Regions from separate parts of the Pseudarthrobacter sp. NPDC058329 genome, predicted to be linked through region 3. Evidence: riboswitches for the same ligand, from Rfam matches in the RefSeq annotation. Region 3 holds a riboswitch; each other region holds the start of a gene.
The links. A riboswitch is a leader RNA that binds a small molecule or an ion and turns the genes downstream of it on or off. The one in region 3 is predicted to bind cyclic di-AMP.
Positions count from the first base shown of each region.

Region 1 (5,947 bases), on a different contig from region 3:
CGCTCCAGTCCACCGGGCCCTTGGCCGCGGGTTTGGCGGCCGTCCTGCCCGGCCGTGCCGCAGTCCTGGCCTTTGCTTTGCCGGCAGGATCTGCGACTGCAGGGATGGGTGGTCCCCACGGCAGCGCCACTGCCGGCACGGGCTCGCCGAGCTGCACCCCGTGCGGCGGCACCACCATCACCCCGTCGGCCGACGCCAGCCCGCGCATCATGCCCGGGCCGGTGTGCTGCGCCGGCGACGCCATCCCATAGAGAAGCCTGAAGGGCATCAGGCGCGTGCGCCCAGGATCGGGTTCGATGATGCTTCCGCAGGGTACTTCGTGCACCGGCGGCAGGTTGCCGTGGCCCAGCGCAGCGAGCAGGGGCGCACCTACAGTGACCAGCGCCATCATCGCGGCGAGCGGGTTTCCCGGAAGGCCGAGCACAAATCGGCCGTCCGGCAGTTCCGCCAGGACAGCAGGGTGTCCTGGCCGCATGGCGATACCGTCGATGACAAGCCTGCCGCCCAGTTCCGCCACCGCCTGGCGGAGGTGATCCGTGCCTGAGAGGCCCGTCCCGCCCGTGGTGATAACGACGTCGGCCGGCAGGTCCGGAGCGCCGGGCACCTCGGGTACAACGTCCTCGAGGGCGGCCAGCCATTCGTCGTAGGAGTCCCCGATCCTCTGCTGTTCCCCCGCGATGCCTCCCAGCAGGTCCACCACAGCCGGCAGCTGTGGCCCGAAAGTGTCCCGCACCTGGCCGGGGACCGGCACTCCGTGGTCGACGACTTCGGAGCCGGTGAGCAGCAACCGGACCAGGGGTTTTCCCTGGACCTGCAGTTCGTCATAACCGGCAAGCGCGGCCAGCGCGAGATGGGCAGGGTTGAGCACCACTCCTGCCTTGACCAGTACGTCCCCGGCCAGGGCTTCCTCCCCGGCTTTCCGGATGTGCTGGCCGTTGCGCGGCTCGCCGGGCCGGGCGCTTCCGCCGGTCATGAGGACAGGCAGGCCGTCGTCGTCGGTGCCCAGCAGGGCGCTCTCGCTGCGCAGCACCGCTCTGCCGCCGGGCGGGATCAGCCCGCCGGTGACAATGAGGCTGGCCTGGTGGGGCGCCAGCCGTGTACCGGGTTCCACCAGGATCCACGGGCCGGTCCCGTTAACCGCCCAGCCGTCCATGGCCGAGGACGCGTAGTGGGGCATGTCCTGCAGGGCCGCAATGTCCTGGTCCAGCCTGCGGCCAAGGGCCAAATGCAGGGGAACCGGTCCGGATGGAATGGGCGTGGCTGCTTCGAACGCGGCCAGCCGTGCTTCGTCCCAGGTGTGGGCCAGGTGCCGCGGTGCCTCCGGCGGGTCCGTTGAACTCCGTTCTTCCCCGGGTTCCGCAGTCATTCGCCGGGAGTCCCGGCGGCTTCAGCATCGTAGTCGGTGGCCAGGGAACGCGCCACGGCCAGGGCCCCTTCCATGGACGCGGCATCTGTGCTGCTTCCGGCGGCCGAGGCCAGGCCAGCGGCGTAGCCGGCAATAAAGGTGGTCAGCGGCGCCGCCGGCCGCACAACGGAGTGGGCTGCTACACCAGCGAGGGCGAGGATGGCATTGACGTCCACCTGTACGTCTTCCAGCTCATAGGCCTGAAGCAGGGACCTGCACCATTCCTCCAGCGTTTCATCCTGGCTTTTCACGTACTGCCTCCCAATTCAACTGCTGCCGCGCCGGTCCGGGAACGGGTCCCGGCTGCCGGCGTCAACTCCTAGTGCGGCGGCATCATCCCAGGTATCCACATCGTCGGTGGAACCGGTGGGGACGGTGACAAGCTGCAGGTCAAGACTAGCAAGGAGCGCACGCATGGAACCGCTGATTAAGGCATCACGCGACGCCAGTTCCTTGACCGCCCTTGTTAACACGTCTGTGCGGTAAAACCCGGCGAGCTGCTGGGACCTGCCGTCTTCGCCGCACGCCATGAGTCCGTCGGCCCGAAACTCCCTTGATTCAAGGGCTTTCCTCAGCACCTGCACCGCTGACGAGATCCGGGGCATGTCGCAAGCCAGCACCAGGGTAAAGGCGCTTCCGCTGCCGGCATTCGCCAGCGCCTCCAGGCCAGCGGCCACAGCGGCAGCGGGTCCGGCAAACACCGGCTGCTCGCGGCAGGAGAGCACTCCCTCGGGGAGCAGACCGGGATCCGGACCAACCACTACCGCACGGGACGCCCCGGCGGCCGCGGCCAGGGATTTCTCCAGCAGGGTGGCACCTTGGAAGACCAGCCCTTGCTTGGGTACCCCGCCCAGCCGGGATGACCGGCCGCCGGCCAGGATCAGGGCGTCAAAGTCCAACCGGTATTGCTCCACTCCCCCAGCCTAGTCCGGGGGTGGCCGCGCCCAACGTTGAATCAGGCAGCGCGCTCGGGCAGCAGGAACGGATCCCAGGCCGGCGTCGGCTTTTCAAGTTCCTTGATCTGCCAGATGGTCCCATGCGGAGGCTCAGGGACAAACCGCAGTTTCCAGCCCATTTCCGCCGGGGTGTGGTCACCTTTGACGTTGTTGCACCTCAGGCAGGCAGCCACCAGGTTTTCCCAGGATTCGGCTCCTCCGCGTGACTTTGGGTGGACATGGTCGATGGTGTGCGCAGCTTTTCCGCAGTAGGCACATTTGTGCCCGTCGCGTCTGAGCACACCGCGCCGGCTGACGGCAGTGGACTGGTTGTATCTGGGGCGGATGTAGCGGTTCAGGAGGATCACGGACGGGCGGCCCAGAATCTCCTGGGGGCCCACTACGGGGTCCTCCCCTTCAGCCACAACGCTTGCCTTGCCCGTGAGCACAAGCACCAGCGCCCGGCGGAAAGTAATAACCGCCAGCGGTTCATATCCAGCATTCAGAACGAGAGTGCGCATGCACGTACCTCTTCACGGCCGCACCCGTCAGGGGCACGAGGGCCGGCTGCCCTCGGCATGGTCCGGGCTATGGATCGACACCACAAGAGTAAACAAAGAAGTGCATTATCAGCTAATTGCGGGTCCCGGCTTGCTGTATCCGGCAATTGCCGGGGTGGACCGCCCGCAGCTGCGCGGGGTTAAACAGACAGGACCCCTGCCGCGGCGGCGGGGGTCCTGTGTTCGGTACTGCTCAACCGCGCAAGCGCGGCTGCGAGGTGTCAGTTGACGCGGATGAATACCGGGCCGGAACCTACGTTGGCGCTGAACACAACGGTCTGGTTGCCGTTGTAGCCACCGTGGACTGCCTGGCCGTTGCCGGCGTAGACAGCGATGTGGGCCATGCCGGAACCGCCGTTGGCGTAGTAGATGAGGTCGCCCGGCTGAGCCTCGGCAGCGCTCACGGTGCGGCCCAGGCCGAGGTAGCCTGCCGGCCAGTCGTGGAAGTTGATGCCCACGGCAGCCAGGGAGTTGGTCACCAGCATGGTGCAGTCCTGCGTGACGCCGAGCTGGGCGTAGGCGGCGGACAGGATGGCTGCACCCTTGCCGCTTGCCGAGGCGGGAGCAGCGGGGGCGGCGGCAGCCGGAGCCGTGGCGGTCACCTTGGCTACAGCCGCCGTCTTTGCGGCGGGAGCAGGCGCCGGAGCGGCTTCCTGAACCTCAACCTCGGGCTCCGGGGCTTCCACAACGGGAGCCGGCGTGGTGGTCACAGCAGGCTTCTCGAAGGAGATGGCGATGGTGGAAGCAGCGGAGATCGGAGCTTCAACCGTTGACTCAACTTCCAGGGTGGAAGCCGGAGCGGAGTCCCGCTGAACGTTGGCGTCAGCAGCATTGGCGGCGAGGCCGCTGGTCAGGACCAGGCCGGAAGCGGCTGCGATAACAGCTGCCTGGCGTCCTACGCCGCCGGCGTTGTCGCCGACAGCCTTGGCAATGATGGCCAGCGAGTTGGTCTTGGTGACCTCGGCGCGGTGCCGTGCGGTTGCACGAGTAGTCATCAGTTCTCTCTTTCGTTGTCCTTCACACCGCCGGTAGGCAGCCGAAGGGGACTGGACGCGCCGGCATCTTGGGGGTACGCCGGCACGCCCCGAACGGGGATGTGGTGATTTAGCGAAAAGCGTGTTTGGGCAAAGAAAAAGCCCTTGGACCGTGAGGTCGAAGAACTAGTTCATGGTGTAGAACGAGGAGGTGCCGGTAGCAGCTACCGAGTGCAGCAGCGTTCCCTGGGAGGGGTTCAAAGCGCTGATCATCATGCCGTTGCCGACGTAGATGCCAACGTGTGCGCCACCGTTCTGCATGACCAGGTCACCGGGCTGCGGCGTGGACGTGGGCTTCATTGCGGTCCACGCGTTCACGCGGGGGATGCTGATGCCGGCCTGGGCGTAAACCCACTGGGTGAAGCCGGAGCAGTCCCAGCCGTTGGGGGTGGTGCCGCCCCAGACGTACGGGCGGCCGATGCCGGTGTACGCGATGGCAGCAATTCCGGAGGTGGAAGCCGAGGCGACGGTTTCGGCGAGCTTCTCTTCAGCGGATGCCGGAGCTGCAGCGGTGGTGGCTGCCGTGTTGCCGGTGGTGGCAGCCCGGTTACCGGAGGTGGTGGACAGCGTCCGCACCGTTTCGATCTTCGGCGCTGCGGTGGTCTTGACCACCGGGCGCTCGAAGGAAACGGTAGCCGTGGGCGCCGCAGTTACGGCGAGGGCCGGCTGCGATCCGGACTCGGTGGAAGCGGAGACACCAGCGGTGGTATCCGCGGCGTTGGCCGGCAGGCCCATGGTCAGGATGAGGCCGGATGCAGCTGCGATAACTGCAGCCTGGCGACCTACCGTCCCGGCATTGGCACTAACAGCCTTGGACATGGTGTCCAGGGGGTTGGTACGAACCGTTTGCGCACGGTGGCGCGCAGAATTATGGCGTGAAGACACGAAGGTAGCCTCTCCCAATGCCTACGAGGTGAGCTGTCGGATTCGGATGGGAGTCACCCGGCCGCGCGGCTTCTGGGAAGCTTTTGCGACTTAACCCCAAGGCCTTCAGACTCGAAGGCCAAAATTGGTTCCCCCGCCCCTGCCAGACGATGAAATGCGAACGGACCTTGAGCGGTGGCAGAGTTAGGCAATCCGCACAAGAGCGTCAACTTCGGAAAAGTTGACGCGAGTTAGACGGTACAGCAGTTTCGAACGAATGTCACATTCAGGTCACGGCAGGTCAACATCATTTGATAGCTCACCGTCACTTGACTCAGAGCCAGCCGGTCGGGTCAACGACTTCGCCGTTGACCTGGACCTCGAAGTGCAGATGGCAGCCCGTGGAGGCTCCTGTGGTGCCGCTGAGGGCCACAACATCCCCGCGGGATACCGTTTGCCCCTCCTTCACGCTGAAGGACGAGAGGTGGTTGTACGTGGTTTCCAGGCCATTGCCGTGGTCCACCACCACCCGGTTGCCGCCACCGTACTGGTGCCAGCCAACGAAAGTAACGGTTCCGGTAGCCGCAGCCAGAACCGAGGTGCCGCATTGGGCAACGTAGTCCTGTCCGCGGTGGAAGTCACCGGAGCCACCCGTGATCGGGCTGACGCGGTAGCCGAACGGCGAGGCAGTGCTCATTGCAGCGAGCGGGGCACCGAGGCTTCCGGCGGAAGCGGCGCGGGTGATGGCGCCTGCGGACTGGGCGCTGAGCAGCTGCTTCAGCTTCCCGTCCGGGTCCGCCTGCGTGACCACAGCAGAACGGCTGAAGTCGATCTGGGCTTCCGCTTCCGCGGAAACCTGGGGCTGCGGGGCAACAGAGGACGCTGCAACAGGAGAGGATCCTGAGGCGTCGGTGGCCATCACGGGACTGGTCGCCGGTACGGTCACGGTGAGCACCAGTCCGGTGGCGGCCAAGGCGACGCCGGCCTTCTGGCCGATCCCGCTGGCAGCAGCAAACTCTGTGATCTGGCGGAAGGGACCACGACGCCGGCGCGCATCACGGTGCGGATCGCGGGGGCGTTCCGAGGTGATGACTTCGACAACGCGCGGTGTCGAAGCAGGGACCGCCGCGCGGCGGCGTCCCCTGGGAT
Region 1 is NZ_JBHVZR010000010.1:111,193-117,139, forward strand. Features, by position in the region: gene ACFVYC_RS14180 (molybdopterin molybdotransferase MoeA) at 1-1,366, opposite strand, end outside; gene ACFVYC_RS14185 (DUF6457 domain-containing protein) at 1,363-1,656, opposite strand; gene ACFVYC_RS14190 (molybdenum cofactor guanylyltransferase) at 1,672-2,319, opposite strand; gene ACFVYC_RS14195 (HNH endonuclease) at 2,361-2,861, opposite strand; gene ACFVYC_RS14200 (NlpC/P60 family protein) at 3,122-3,895, opposite strand; gene ACFVYC_RS14205 (C40 family peptidase) at 4,061-4,753, opposite strand; cyclic di-AMP (ydaO/yuaA leader) riboswitch at 4,824-5,019, opposite strand; gene ACFVYC_RS14210 (M23 family metallopeptidase) at 5,133-5,947, opposite strand, start outside.
Region 1: it holds a riboswitch for cyclic di-AMP, as region 3 does, so the genes downstream of both, ACFVYC_RS14205 (C40 family peptidase) here and ACFVYC_RS20320 (hypothetical protein) in region 3, are expected to answer to the same signal.

Region 2 (5,947 bases), on a different contig from region 3:
ATGCTGCGGGAGTACCTCGTGAGCGAGGCGATGCACGCACTCGGCATCCCCTCCACGCGATCCCTCGCGGTGGTGGCCACCGGCCGCCCGGTGCGCCGGGACACGATGCTTCCGGGAGCAGTACTGACAAGGGTGGCAAGCAGCCACCTGCGCGTGGGCAGTTTCCAGTACGCTCGGGCCACGGAAAACATGGACCTGCTGCGCCGCCTGGCGGACCACGCTATCAGCCGGCACTACCCCGAAGCCGCCCAGGCCGATAACCCCTACCTGGCGCTCTTCGGACGGGTGGTGGCCACGCAGGCAGAACTGGTGGCCCGTTGGATGCTGGTGGGATTCATCCACGGCGTGATGAACACGGACAATATGACCATCTCCGGAGAAACCATCGACTACGGGCCCTGCGCCTTTATGGACGCCTTTAACCCGGCCGCAGTCTTCAGCTCCATCGACGTCGGCGGCCGGTACGCCTACGCCAACCAGCCGGTCATCGCGGAGTGGAACCTCGCCCGCTTGGCCGAGGCCATGCTGCCGCTCTTCAATGAGGACCAGGAACAGGCCGTGGCCCCCGCCGTGGAAGCACTTGGCATGTTCCGCCGCCAGTACAGTGACGCCTGGTTCGCAGGGATGAAAACCAAACTCGGCTTGACGGAAGCCCCTGCCGGGACCACCGAGGCCGAGGAGGCCTCGGAACTGGTGGACAGTCTGGTGGCCCTGTTGAAGGACGGACCAGTGGACTACACGTTGTTCTTCCGGAATCTTTCGCACGCGGCCAGGGGGAACAACCGTCCTGCACGCGGGATGGTCCTTGACCTGGCCGGCTTCGACGCGTGGGTTGAACGGTGGCATGACCTGAAACCGGACGCCGACCTGATGGACAGGGTCAATCCCGCATACATTCCGCGCAACCACCTGGTGGAGGAAGCACTCGCCGCAGCAACGGAGGGAGACCTTGATCCGTTCACCCGGCTCCTCGAAGTGGTCCGTGCCCCGTTTGATGAGCGGCCGGGACTGGAACGCTACACCGAAGGGGCGTCGGAGGACTTTGGCAGCTACCAGACCTTCTGCGGCACCTAAGCAGGTCAGCTCCTGAGCACGCAAAACAGGGGCGGCAGCCGGGAAAGATCCCGTCTGCCGCCCCTGTTGGGCGTGGTGGAGCTACGCTACGCGGACGAAGGAAGCGCCGCTGAGCCAGGAGATGGAGTGGACTTCGGTCTTGAAGCCGTCCACGCCACCGCTGACAACCTGGCCGTTGCCGGCGAAGACGCCGACGTGACCGGCGGTGATCACCAGGTCACCGGGAGCCGGGGTGCCCACAGTGGTGCCGTACTGGTAGAACTGTCCCGGGGCAAGGTCACCGACGGTCTTGCCAACGGAGCGGAGAGCCTTCTCCACCATGGCGGTGCAGTCCTGCTGGACGCCCACCTGGCCGTAAGCGTTCGCCAGGATGGCTGCACCGGTGCCGGTGCCGGCGGCTGCGGGAGCTGCCGGGGCGGGAGCCGGAGCAGGTGCCGGCGACGTGGAGGCGTAGGACAGGTTCATTCCGGTGTTGGCCGGGGCAGCAGCCTTGACGGGAGCCGCAGCAGCGGCAGGAGCGGCTGCAACAGCGCCGGCGCCGGCGATCTGGATCTGGTCGCCGGGGAAGATGATCGTGTCGATCGACAGCCCATTGGCGGACAGGACATCGTTCAGGGCTACTCCGTTGGCCGCCGCGATGGCTCCCAAAGTGTCGCCGGAAACAACGGTGTGCACGTGGCCCGCAGCCGCTGCGGGGGCAGCCACAGCAGCAGCCGGTGCCGCATATGCCTGGGTGTTAGTGGTCTCGGTGGTGTCCGGGCCGGTTACGCCTGCGTGGGCCGGGGCGCCGACACCGAAGGCAATGCCTGATGCTGCTGCAACGGCGAGCGCCGGGCGGCCAAGCGACTTGGCTGATACAGCCAAGCCCTGGAGCGCGATTGAGCGGGCCGGAGTCGCGCGGTGACGGGCGGTAATGGAATTTTTTGACACGGTTGATCGCCTCTCCCATGCCTGCGGGGTGAGCTGTCGGGTTCGGGTTGGAGATACCCGGCCGGGAGCGAGTCCGAAATGTTCGGCGGCGCTAACGACTTAACCCCAAGGCCTCATGTGAGGCCGCGGAAACTTGGTTCCCCCGTCCCTGCCAGCTGGAAAGCGTTGGTTCCCGGGTCAGTGGCAGGGCTCGGCATACTGAGGGGAATGTCCCGTCTGGGAGGGACACCTGAAGACCATATCCTGATCTTCACCGGATTGTCACATTTGGATAACATACGAGTTGCTTCTCTCGGATTTATCAATCGAGTGGATTCCCCATGCCATGAAGACTTGACCTCGCGAGATAGGCGCGCCGCGGATGCGTGCCGTGTTTTTTATCACAAAGTAATAAAGCTCGGCCGAAAGTGTCGCCTTTACCTTGCTTGGGGACTCGACGGGTAGGAGGATATCCGGACCTGAAGGAGGCCACGTGACCCAGCTTGGCAAGTACGAGAAGTACCTGATCGAAGAGTTCTTTGACGACTACCGTGCCGGGGCTCTAAGCCAGCGCACCTTCACCCGGCGAGTGGCGTTTATCACTGGCAGCATGGCGGCAGCCGCGGGGGCGATGCTGCTGGTGGGCTGCACTCCCAGCGAGGTGCCCCGGAGCACCGACCCCATGCCTACACCGGTACCTTCGACACCGTCCGCCTCCAGCACGGCCGGGGCAGGTTCCGTCCCCGGGGCGAAGAGCCCGCTCTCCGTTCCGGAGGGGGCGGCAGGAATGACGACGGCGACCGTACAGTTCATGTCCGGAGGAACCTCCGTCAGTGCCTACCAGGCCAGGCCGGAGCGGGAGGGGCGCAGCCCTGCCGTGTTGATCTGCCATGAGAACCGCGGATTGACCCCACATATCGAAGATGTAGCGAGGCGCTTTGCGAAGGCGGGCTACGTTGCCCTTGCGCTTGACCTGCTGAGCAGGGAAGGCGGGACGGCGGGCATGGACCGCGACGCTGTTCCCGGCGCCCTCACCCAGGCCGGAGCCCAGCGCCACGTTGCCGACTTCACGGCGGCGCTGGAGTATCTCCGCGTCCAGGACTTTGTGGACGGCGAACGGATTGCCATGACCGGCTACTGCTTCGGCGGCGGCATCACCTGGCAGGCGGCAACCGAGCTTGAGGGGTTGAAGGCCACGGCGGCCTTCTATGGTCCCGCCCCTGACCTGGGCAAGGTGCCCGGCATCAAGGCCGCAGTCTTCGGTGTCTACGCGGAACTCGATCAACGCATCACCGGTGCCATGCCCGCACTCAAGGACGCGCTCGCAGCCACTGAGGTTGTCCACCAGCTCACTGTCTACCCCGGCGTGGACCACGCCTTCCACAACGACACCGGCGACCGCTACAACGAAGCCCAGGCCACGGCCGCGTGGAACGACACGCTCGCGTGGTTCGGCCAGCACGTTTAGGGCCCGGGATCTGACTCGCCCCCACGACAGGCAGGGCTGGTACTGACCCCGCGCTAGGCTTTTGCCATGCCTGACTACGAACGGTTCCGGCTCCTCCTGGAGGAGGAGCGGGAGCGGAAGCTGGCCCTCCTTCCGGCCCTCCGCGCGGATATAGCCTCCGCAAACTCGGCGCGCCAGGACTCGAACGTGGATGACGAACATGACCCCGAGGGCGCCACCATCGCCTTCGAACTGTCCCAGGCGTCGGCCCTGCTGAAGCAGAGCAGTGCCGGGCTTGACCAGGTGGACGCGGCCCTGGCTAAAATCGCGGACGGAACCTACGGGATTTGCGCCGTCTGCGGGGAAGCCATCGCCGAAGGCCGGCTGGAGGCACGCCCGTGGACGCCGTTCTGCATCCGGCACGCCTCGGCAGGCCGTCGATGAGCAGCGGCAGGGAGAAGGTGGCGGCTGCCGCGGAATTTGTTGACCGGACGCTCCGGAACGAAGGCGCCTGGTACCGGGCGGACGACGTCGAAGGCAGGCTGGGAGGACAGCTCGCCTCCTACGGTTCCTCGGTCGGGGCTGTCCGGGGAACCATCCGCGACGCCCTGCGGAAGTACAAGGACCTGGACCACGACGGCGTGGTGCAGCTGGCGTCCTCCCTGTGGGGCATGCCCCGGCCCGGTTCCAGGGCAGTGTATGAACGTCGGCTCGCCGCCGTGGTCCTGCTGCAGTCCAAAGAGGCACTCCTGCGCCACTCGGACCTGACGCGGATCGAGGGTTTCCTGCGGTCTGCCGGGACGCCGGAGCTGACCGGGCCCCTGCTGGCCGACGTCGTTGCGCCGTTCCTGGACCGGCTCCGCGGGCGCGACCGGCAGCGCGCACATGTTGTCCTGGCGCGCTGGCGGACCGACCCGGATGGCCAGTTGCGCGCCGCCGCCTGCTACCTTGAGCAACAGTCCAGACCCGCAGCCCCACCACAAGGAGACACCCATGACCGAACCCTATGACCTGGAACGATTCGTCGCCGCGCAGGACAGCGGCGGAACGTATGACCAGGCGCTCGCAGAACTGCAGATGGGCAGCAAGTCCGGCCACTGGATGTGGTTCATCTTTCCCCAGATCGCCGGCCTGGGCCACAGTGACATGTCACGCCGCTACGCCATCAGCTCCCTCGCTGAAGCCCGGGATTACCTGGACCATGCGGTGCTGGGCCCGCGGCTGCTCGAATGCGCCCTGGCCGTCACCAACCACGCCGGTGGTGCCGCGGAGGACATCCTGGGCAGCATCGATGCCCGCAAGCTGCAGTCATCCATGACACTGTTCCTGCGCGCAGCTCCCGGCGAAACCGTCTTCAAGACCGTCCTGGCCCGGTTTTTCGACGGACAGCCTGACGCCGCCACCGACGACCTTCTGGCCGACCAGGACGGCAAATAAAGGGCTCAGGATAAACGGCCGACGGCGGTTCCTCGCGCACCCTGCGCCAGGAACCGCCGTCGGACTACTTGAGAGAAGCCTGGCGCTACGGCGTGGGGTTGCCGCCGTTAACGTTCAGCGTTTCCCCCACCACATAGCTTGACTCCGGCGATGCCAGGAAGACGTACGCCGGGGCGAGCTCGGCCGGCTGCCCTGCGCGGCCCAGGGGAGTGGACTGGCCGAACTCCGGCAGTTCCTCCTTGGGCTGGCCACTGCTGACCTGCAGCGGCGTCCAGATGGGCCCTGGTGCCACGGCGTTGACGCGGATGCCCTTCGGCGCCAGCTGCTGGGCCAGACCCTTGGTGAAGTTATTGATGCTGGCCTTCGTGGTGGCATAGTCCACCAGCGTGGGGGACGGGTTGTAGGCCTGGATGGAGGTGGTGTTGATGATGGTGGACCCGGCGGGCAGGTGCGGGAGGGCAGCTTTCGTCAGCCAGAACATCGCGTACACATTTGTCTTCAGGGTGTGGTCGAACTGCTCATCGGTGATGTCGGCCAGCGCCTCCTGGGCAACCTGCTTGCCGGCATTGTTGACCAGGATGTCCACCCCACCGAGCACGGCAACGGCGGTGTCGACAACCTCGCGGCAGGCAACAGGGTCCTTCAGGTCCCCAGGTACCTTGACGGCCTTCCGGCCGGCGGCCTCGATGAGTCCGGCGATGCGCGCCGCATCCTCTTCCTCCTCCGGCAGGTAGGACAGGACGACGTCGGCCCCCTCGCGGGCGAAGGCGATGGCGGTAGCCGCACCAATCCCGGAGTCCGCGCCCGTCACGATGGCCTTCCGGCCCTCCAGCCGGCCGGTCCCGCGGTAGGTGTCCTCGCCGAGGTCGGCCTTGGGTTCCAGCTGTGCGTCCAGGCCGGGCTCGGGCTGGTCCTGCTTCGGCGGTGAAATCTTCTCGTAGGCGGTGACCGGATTGCGGAAGGTGTACTGGTCTGTCATGGTGGTCCTCCTGTTGCATCGGGGTGGAACACAAAAAGCTAAGCATGCTTACCGTTCCAGCCTAGGCAATCAGGGCTGCTCCTGCCAACCCGGTTTCACTG
Region 2 is NZ_JBHVZR010000001.1:784,315-790,261, forward strand. Features, by position in the region: gene ACFVYC_RS03745 (YdiU family protein) at 1-1,074, shown strand, start outside; gene ACFVYC_RS03750 (LysM peptidoglycan-binding domain-containing protein) at 1,156-2,004, opposite strand; cyclic di-AMP (ydaO/yuaA leader) riboswitch at 2,008-2,210, opposite strand; gene ACFVYC_RS03755 (dienelactone hydrolase family protein) at 2,477-3,451, shown strand; gene ACFVYC_RS03760 (TraR/DksA family transcriptional regulator) at 3,518-3,874, shown strand; gene ACFVYC_RS03765 (DNA alkylation repair protein) at 3,871-4,440, shown strand; gene ACFVYC_RS03770 (DUF1810 domain-containing protein) at 4,424-4,867, shown strand; gene ACFVYC_RS03775 (glucose 1-dehydrogenase) at 4,953-5,846, opposite strand; gene ACFVYC_RS03780 (metallophosphoesterase family protein) at 5,942-5,947, opposite strand, start outside.
Region 2: it holds a riboswitch for cyclic di-AMP, as region 3 does, so the genes downstream of both, ACFVYC_RS03750 (LysM peptidoglycan-binding domain-containing protein) here and ACFVYC_RS20320 (hypothetical protein) in region 3, are expected to answer to the same signal.

Region 3 (5,947 bases):
TGTCCCATGGCCACTTCGCACTCCATGACCAACAACCTCCCCCAGCTCTCCCACCCGGACGGATCCCCCATCCGCGCCCTGGTGGTCGACGACGAGCCAAGCCTGTCCGAGCTCATGAGCATGGGCCTGCGCATGGCCGGCTGGTCCGTGGCGGTGGCCGCCGACGGCCCCGAGGCAGTAAAGCTGGCCAAGGACTTCCGCCCGGACGTCCTGGTGCTCGACGTGATGCTGCCGGGGTTCGACGGCGTCGAACTGCTGGGCAGGATCCGCGCCTTCGCGCCCGAGGTGCCCGCGCTGTTCCTGACAGCCAAGGACGCGATCCAGGACAGGATCGTGGGCCTGGCGGCCGGCGGCGACGACTATGTCACCAAGCCCTTCAGCATGGAGGAAGTCCTGCTTCGGCTGCACCGCCTGGTCCAGCGCGCCGGCGTCGCCGCCATGGACACGGCAGAACTGGTGGTGGGCGACCTGGTGCTCAACGTGGATACGCGCGAGGTCACCCGGGCGGGCGACGAGCTGCAGCTCACGGCCACCCAGTTTGAACTGCTCCGCTACCTTATGGAGAACCCCAGGCGCGTCATCAGCAAGGCGCAGATCCTGGACCGTGTGTGGAACTACGACTTCGGCGGCCAGGCCAACATTGTGGAGCTCTACATCTCCTACCTGCGCAAGAAGGTGGACGCCGTGCACCCGCCCATGATCCACACCGTGCGCGGCGCCGGGTACGTCATCAAGCCTGCGGAGTAGGCACACCATGGCGTCACCTCGGACGGCCCGGCCCCACCGCAGGAGCTGGCTTAAGCCCGGCACCTGGCACCTGCGCACGCGCCTCATCCTCCTGGCCATGGCCCTGCTGATCGCCATTTGTGGTGCCGTGGGCGTTGCCAGCTATGCCTCCATGGACGCGTTCCTCACCCGTCAGCTGGACGAGCAGTTGAGCCAGGCGGCGAACCGCTCCAACGATCCGGGCCGCCCTCCCGGCGGGGGCTTCAACGGGAGGGACCCGCTGGACGCCCGGGGCCAAAGCGTGGGAACCATGAACGCCCGGATAGTGAACGGGCAAGTCACCGGCGGCGGGTATCTCACCTCGAACACCACCCGGTCTGCACTTTCCACCGAGGACAAGCAAGCCCTGCTGGCGCTCGCGGAGGACGCGCAGCCCGTGGACCGCACCCTGTCCAATGGCGGTTACCGGCTGATCGCGGTGAAAACCGACTTCGGCGATGTCCTGGTGACAGGGCTTCCCCTCGCCGTGAAGGAAAGCACGCTCGCGTCCCTGGTGTGGACCTTTGTGTTCGTGTCCCTCGGCGGCCTGTTGCTGATCGGACTGGTGGGCACCGTCCTCATCCGCCGCACCATGAAGCCGCTCGAACAGCTGTCCGAGGTTGCCACCCGGGTTTCCCGGTTGCCGCTCGACGCCGGCGAGGTGGCGCTCGCGGTGCGTGTCCCGCCGTCGAACTCCAATCCGGGGACGGAAGTGGGCAGTGTGGGTCACGCACTCAACCTCATGCTGGACAACGTGGCAAACGCGCTGCAGGCGCGGCAGAAGAGCGAAACAAAAGTACGCCAGTTTGTGGCTGACGCCTCCCACGAGCTGCGCACTCCCCTGACCGCCATCCGGGGCTACACCGAACTCATGAGGATGACGGAGGATTTCACCCCCGACGGCAAAAAGTCGCTGGCCCGCGTGCAGAGCCAGTCGGAGCGGATGACCGCGTTGGTGGAAGACCTGCTCCTGCTGGCGCGGCTGGATGAGGGCCAGCCGCTGAAGCTCAGCGAGGTGGACCTTACGCAGCTGGTGATTGAAGGCGTCAGTGATGAAAAGGTGATGGCCCCGGGCCATAACTGGCGCCTGCAGCTTCCGGATGAACCCATTGTGGTCAACGGCGACCCCTCCCAACTGCGCCAGGTGCTGATGAACCTGTTGTCCAACGCGCGGAAACACACGCCTGCCGGCACCACTGTTGTTACCGGAGTGGGCCGGACGGCAGACGGCGCTGCGCTGGTCACGGTAACGGACGACGGCGGCGGGATCCCTCCGGAGTTCGTGGACCACGTGTTTTCGCGGTTCGCCCGTGCAGACGCGGCTCGAAAAGGCACGGGAGACCAGGCCGGGGCTTCAGCTGCCGAAGGGACGAGCGGTCTTGGACTGTCCATCGTGGAGTCCATTGTCGAAGCCCACGGCGGAAGGGTAACGGTGACATCACAACCGGGGCGCACAGAGTTCGCACTTCAGCTGCCTCTACCGTGACACTTGCGAGCAAGGCGACGCGCCGCCGTCGTGATCTCTGTTACCAAAATGTGACTTAAGCGCCGCATCCCTGTACCGTTGATTGGGTGCGGTCCGGCGTTCGGGCCGCATATCCGGATGACGCCAAGCTCTGCCACTTCCCGGATTCCGCTTGAGTCAAGGCAGAGGCGGGGGACCCACCGTCCCGGGCACTAATTGCCCTTGGGGTTAAGCCAGCACGTGATCTTTCCGTGTGGCCGGATGCCCTCATCCGAACCCGACAGCTAACTCCGCAGGTGTGAGAGGCGATTCAACATGTTCAAATTCCCGGTAAAACCACGCCCAAAAAACGAGTCCGCGCCGCAGGCCGGGCCGGAAACCGGCAGCAGGATTCCTTCTTTGGGCAAGCGCGCCGCCGTGGTGGCCGCATCCTGCGCACTGCTCATTGGAGTGGGCGCTGCGGGACAGGCAACCGAAACCAGCATCCGCGTAGCAGCCACCGAGACGCAGGCCGCCCAGGCGGAGTCCAACCTCAGCATCGAGAAGAGCGAGATCACGGCGAATCCCGCTCCCGAGTCCGCCGCCCCGGCCGTGCCGGACATCAATGTGGTGCCCCAGGCCGCCGAGCCCGCACCGGCGCCTGCTCCCGAGCTTGCCCCGGCACCGGCTCCCGAGCCCGCTCCGGCACCTGCTCCCGCTCCAGCTCCGGCTCCGGCTCCCGCACCTGAGCCTGCCCCCGTCGTCGCGGTCAATGATCCCGCCGGCGCCCAGGCTTATGCCGCCAGCCAGCTGGGAAACTACGGCTGGGCTCCTGACCAGATGCAGTGCCTGAAGACCCTGTGGACCAAGGAGTCGGACTGGACCACCACGGCCACCAACCCGAGCAGCGGCGCCTACGGCATCGTTCAATCCCTGCCGGCCGAGAAGATGGCCAGCGCCGGTGCGGACTACCGCACCAACTACCGCACCCAGATTAACTGGGGCCTGAACTACATTCAGGAGCGTTACCAGTCCCCGTGCGGTGCCCTGAACTTCCACCTGTCGAACAACTGGTACTAAGCACGCAGGTACCACAAAACGCCTGCCCTCGCGGCCCGCACCTTATTGGGGGGCGGGCCGCCTGGCGTCTGCACCGGGCCTGGCTACGTCAGTGCCCGGTGCACGGGGATGTCAGCCGCCGCTGACCGGGTGTCGGGGAGCCTGCTCAGGCGTCACGGCCCGGGATGTACTGGACTGCCCACCTGTTGCCATCGGGATCGGCAAAGTACACGAAGTGGCCCCAGTCCTGCACGTCCACGTCGCTGACGTCCACTCCGTTGTTCTTGAGGTGTTGATGGGCGGCATTGATGTCACTGACCACCAACTGGAGGTTGGAGCCCGTACCGGGAGGCGCATCCGTAAGCCCGTCCCCTATGCAGATCGAGCAGGCCGATCCGGGAGGTGTCAGCTGGACAAAGCGGATGGAGTCCGTTGGCCGCTCATCAAAGTCGGCGTTGAACCCCACCTTGTTAACGTAGAAGTCTTTGGCGCGGTCCACGTCCGACACAGGGACATACACAAGTTCGAGTTTCCAGTCCATCCGCACAGGCTAGCGGCGGGACGCGGAATCCAAAAGGCTTGAGGACTACCCGGCGATGCCGTAAAGGCGGTCGCCCGCATCCCCCAGTCCGGGGACAATGTAGGACTTTTCGTTGAGCTTTTCGTCGATGGAGGCAAGGACGATGGTCACATTGGCGTCTGCGAGTTCTTCCTCGAGCTTGGCCAGGCCTTCCGGAGCGGCCAGCAGGCAGATGCAGGTGACGTCCGAAGCACCGCGCTTGAAGAGGAACTTGATGGCTTCGCGCAAGGTTCCGCCGGTTGCGAGCATGGGGTCCAGGACAAAGATCTGGCGGTCCGTAAGGTTCTCCGGGAGTCGCTCGGCGTAGGTGATGATGTCCAGGGTTTCCTCGTCCCGGGCCATGCCCAGAAAGCCGACCTCTGCAGTGGGAACGAGTTTGGTCATTCCCTCGAGCATGCCGAGGCCGGCGCGCAGGATGGGGACCACCAGGGGGGTGGGCTTGGTAAACGCTGTGCCAACCGTGGTGCTGACCGGTGTTTCGATGGTGACTGGCTGGGTGCGGACCTCGCGCGTGGCCTCATAGGCGAGCAGTGTTACCAGCTCCTCCGTCAGCTGCCGGAAGACCGGGGACGGGGTGTTCTTGTCCCGCAGGACCGTGAGTTTATGGGCGACCAGCGGGTGGTCCACAACGAGAGTGCGCATGGGTCAAAACTATCACCCGGCCGCAGATGCCCCTCTGCCGTCAGCCTCCCGCAGTTGTCCGCGACGAGCCGCCGTCACTCCCCCGCCCAGTGCCGCCGTCGTGACTTTGTGCGGTGCCGCCGTCGTTCCCCCTCGATGAGCCGCCGTCGCTCCGTTCGGACGTGCCCGCGCTGCCCGGCAGGGGGTCCCCGCTGTGGTCCTCGCGGAGGACCGGATGCTCGAAGGTGGGCGCCGGCCCGGCATGCTCGCGCTTCCGCATCAGGTGGAACAGCCGGTGGGCAAGGATCACCATGCACACCCAGGCCAGCCCCAGGAACCACCCGGCCATCACGTCCGTCATCCAGTGGTGCCCCAGGAATACCCGGCTCAAGCCCATGGCAATGATGAAGATGGCCCCGGCGGTGATGGCAGTGATCCTGGCCCAGAGCATCTGGAACTGGAGGCACATGATGTACACCAGGACTCCGATGACCACTGTTGTGTTCAGAGTGTGGCCGCTCGGAAAGGACGGCGACGTTTCGAAGGGCGGCACGGCTTCGGAGTGGTCCGGACGGGTTCTGCCCACCAGGCGCTTGCCCAAGGTGGTGGCTGTGGTGGAAACGAGGGCCGCTCCGCCCACCAGGACGATGGGCCGCCAGGTCCGGCTGAGGAGCGTCAGCCACGCCGTCAGGATGCTTGCGAGGATTGGCATCCCAATTCCGCCGCCAACGTTAGTGAAGCCCGTGACGAATGCGTCGACCTCAGGGTTCCGCAGCGACTGGGAATATTCCAGTGCAGGAATATCAAGGCCCGACAGCCCCTCCTCGTCCACCACATCCGAGTAGACTTCCGCGCCGAGCAGGGCCATGGTGAGCACCAGAGCGCCGCCGATCATCATGGTCAGCCACAGGGCGGCGTAAGGCTTGATCCACTTGTCCACGCGGTCTCGGACCGTGCTCATTGTGCCTCCCGGCGGTGTACGTCACGGGCTCTGGGTATCCTTCGAAACTATCATTGAGCCATGGTCTCCGCTGAAAATAAACACGATGTGTGGATGGGCCTTGCCCTGGCGGAGGCCCGCCGTGCCCTTGCCACGGAGGATGTGCCCATCGGCGCCGTAGTTATAGGGCCCGACGGCGGCGTGCTGGGTTCCGGACGGAACCAGCGCGAGGAGCTCGGAGATCCTACCGCCCATGCGGAAGTGGTGGCCATCCGCGAAGCCGCTGCCCGGCTGCGTGAACTGTCGACGGCCGGCGGCGGCAGCGGGGACGGCTGGCGGCTGGCCGACTGCACGCTGGTGGTGACGCTGGAGCCCTGTGCCATGTGTGCCGGGGCGATTGTCCTGGCACGGATTCCCCGGGTTGTTTTTGGGGCTTGGGACGACAAGGCCGGAGCCGCCGGTTCCGTGTTCGACGTTCTCCGTGAGCGCCGGCTGAATCACTGGGTTGAGGTTTACGCGGGGGTCCGCGAGGACGAAT
Region 3 is NZ_JBHVZR010000022.1:3,480-9,426, reverse strand. Features, by position in the region: gene ACFVYC_RS20330 (response regulator transcription factor) at 7-747, shown strand; gene ACFVYC_RS20325 (ATP-binding protein) at 755-2,251, shown strand; cyclic di-AMP (ydaO/yuaA leader) riboswitch at 2,390-2,540, shown strand; gene ACFVYC_RS20320 (hypothetical protein) at 2,546-3,289, shown strand; gene ACFVYC_RS20315 (glyoxalase superfamily protein) at 3,435-3,809, opposite strand; gene upp (uracil phosphoribosyltransferase) at 3,855-4,490, opposite strand; gene ACFVYC_RS20305 (phosphatase PAP2 family protein) at 4,531-5,430, opposite strand; gene tadA (tRNA adenosine(34) deaminase TadA) at 5,491-5,947, shown strand, end outside.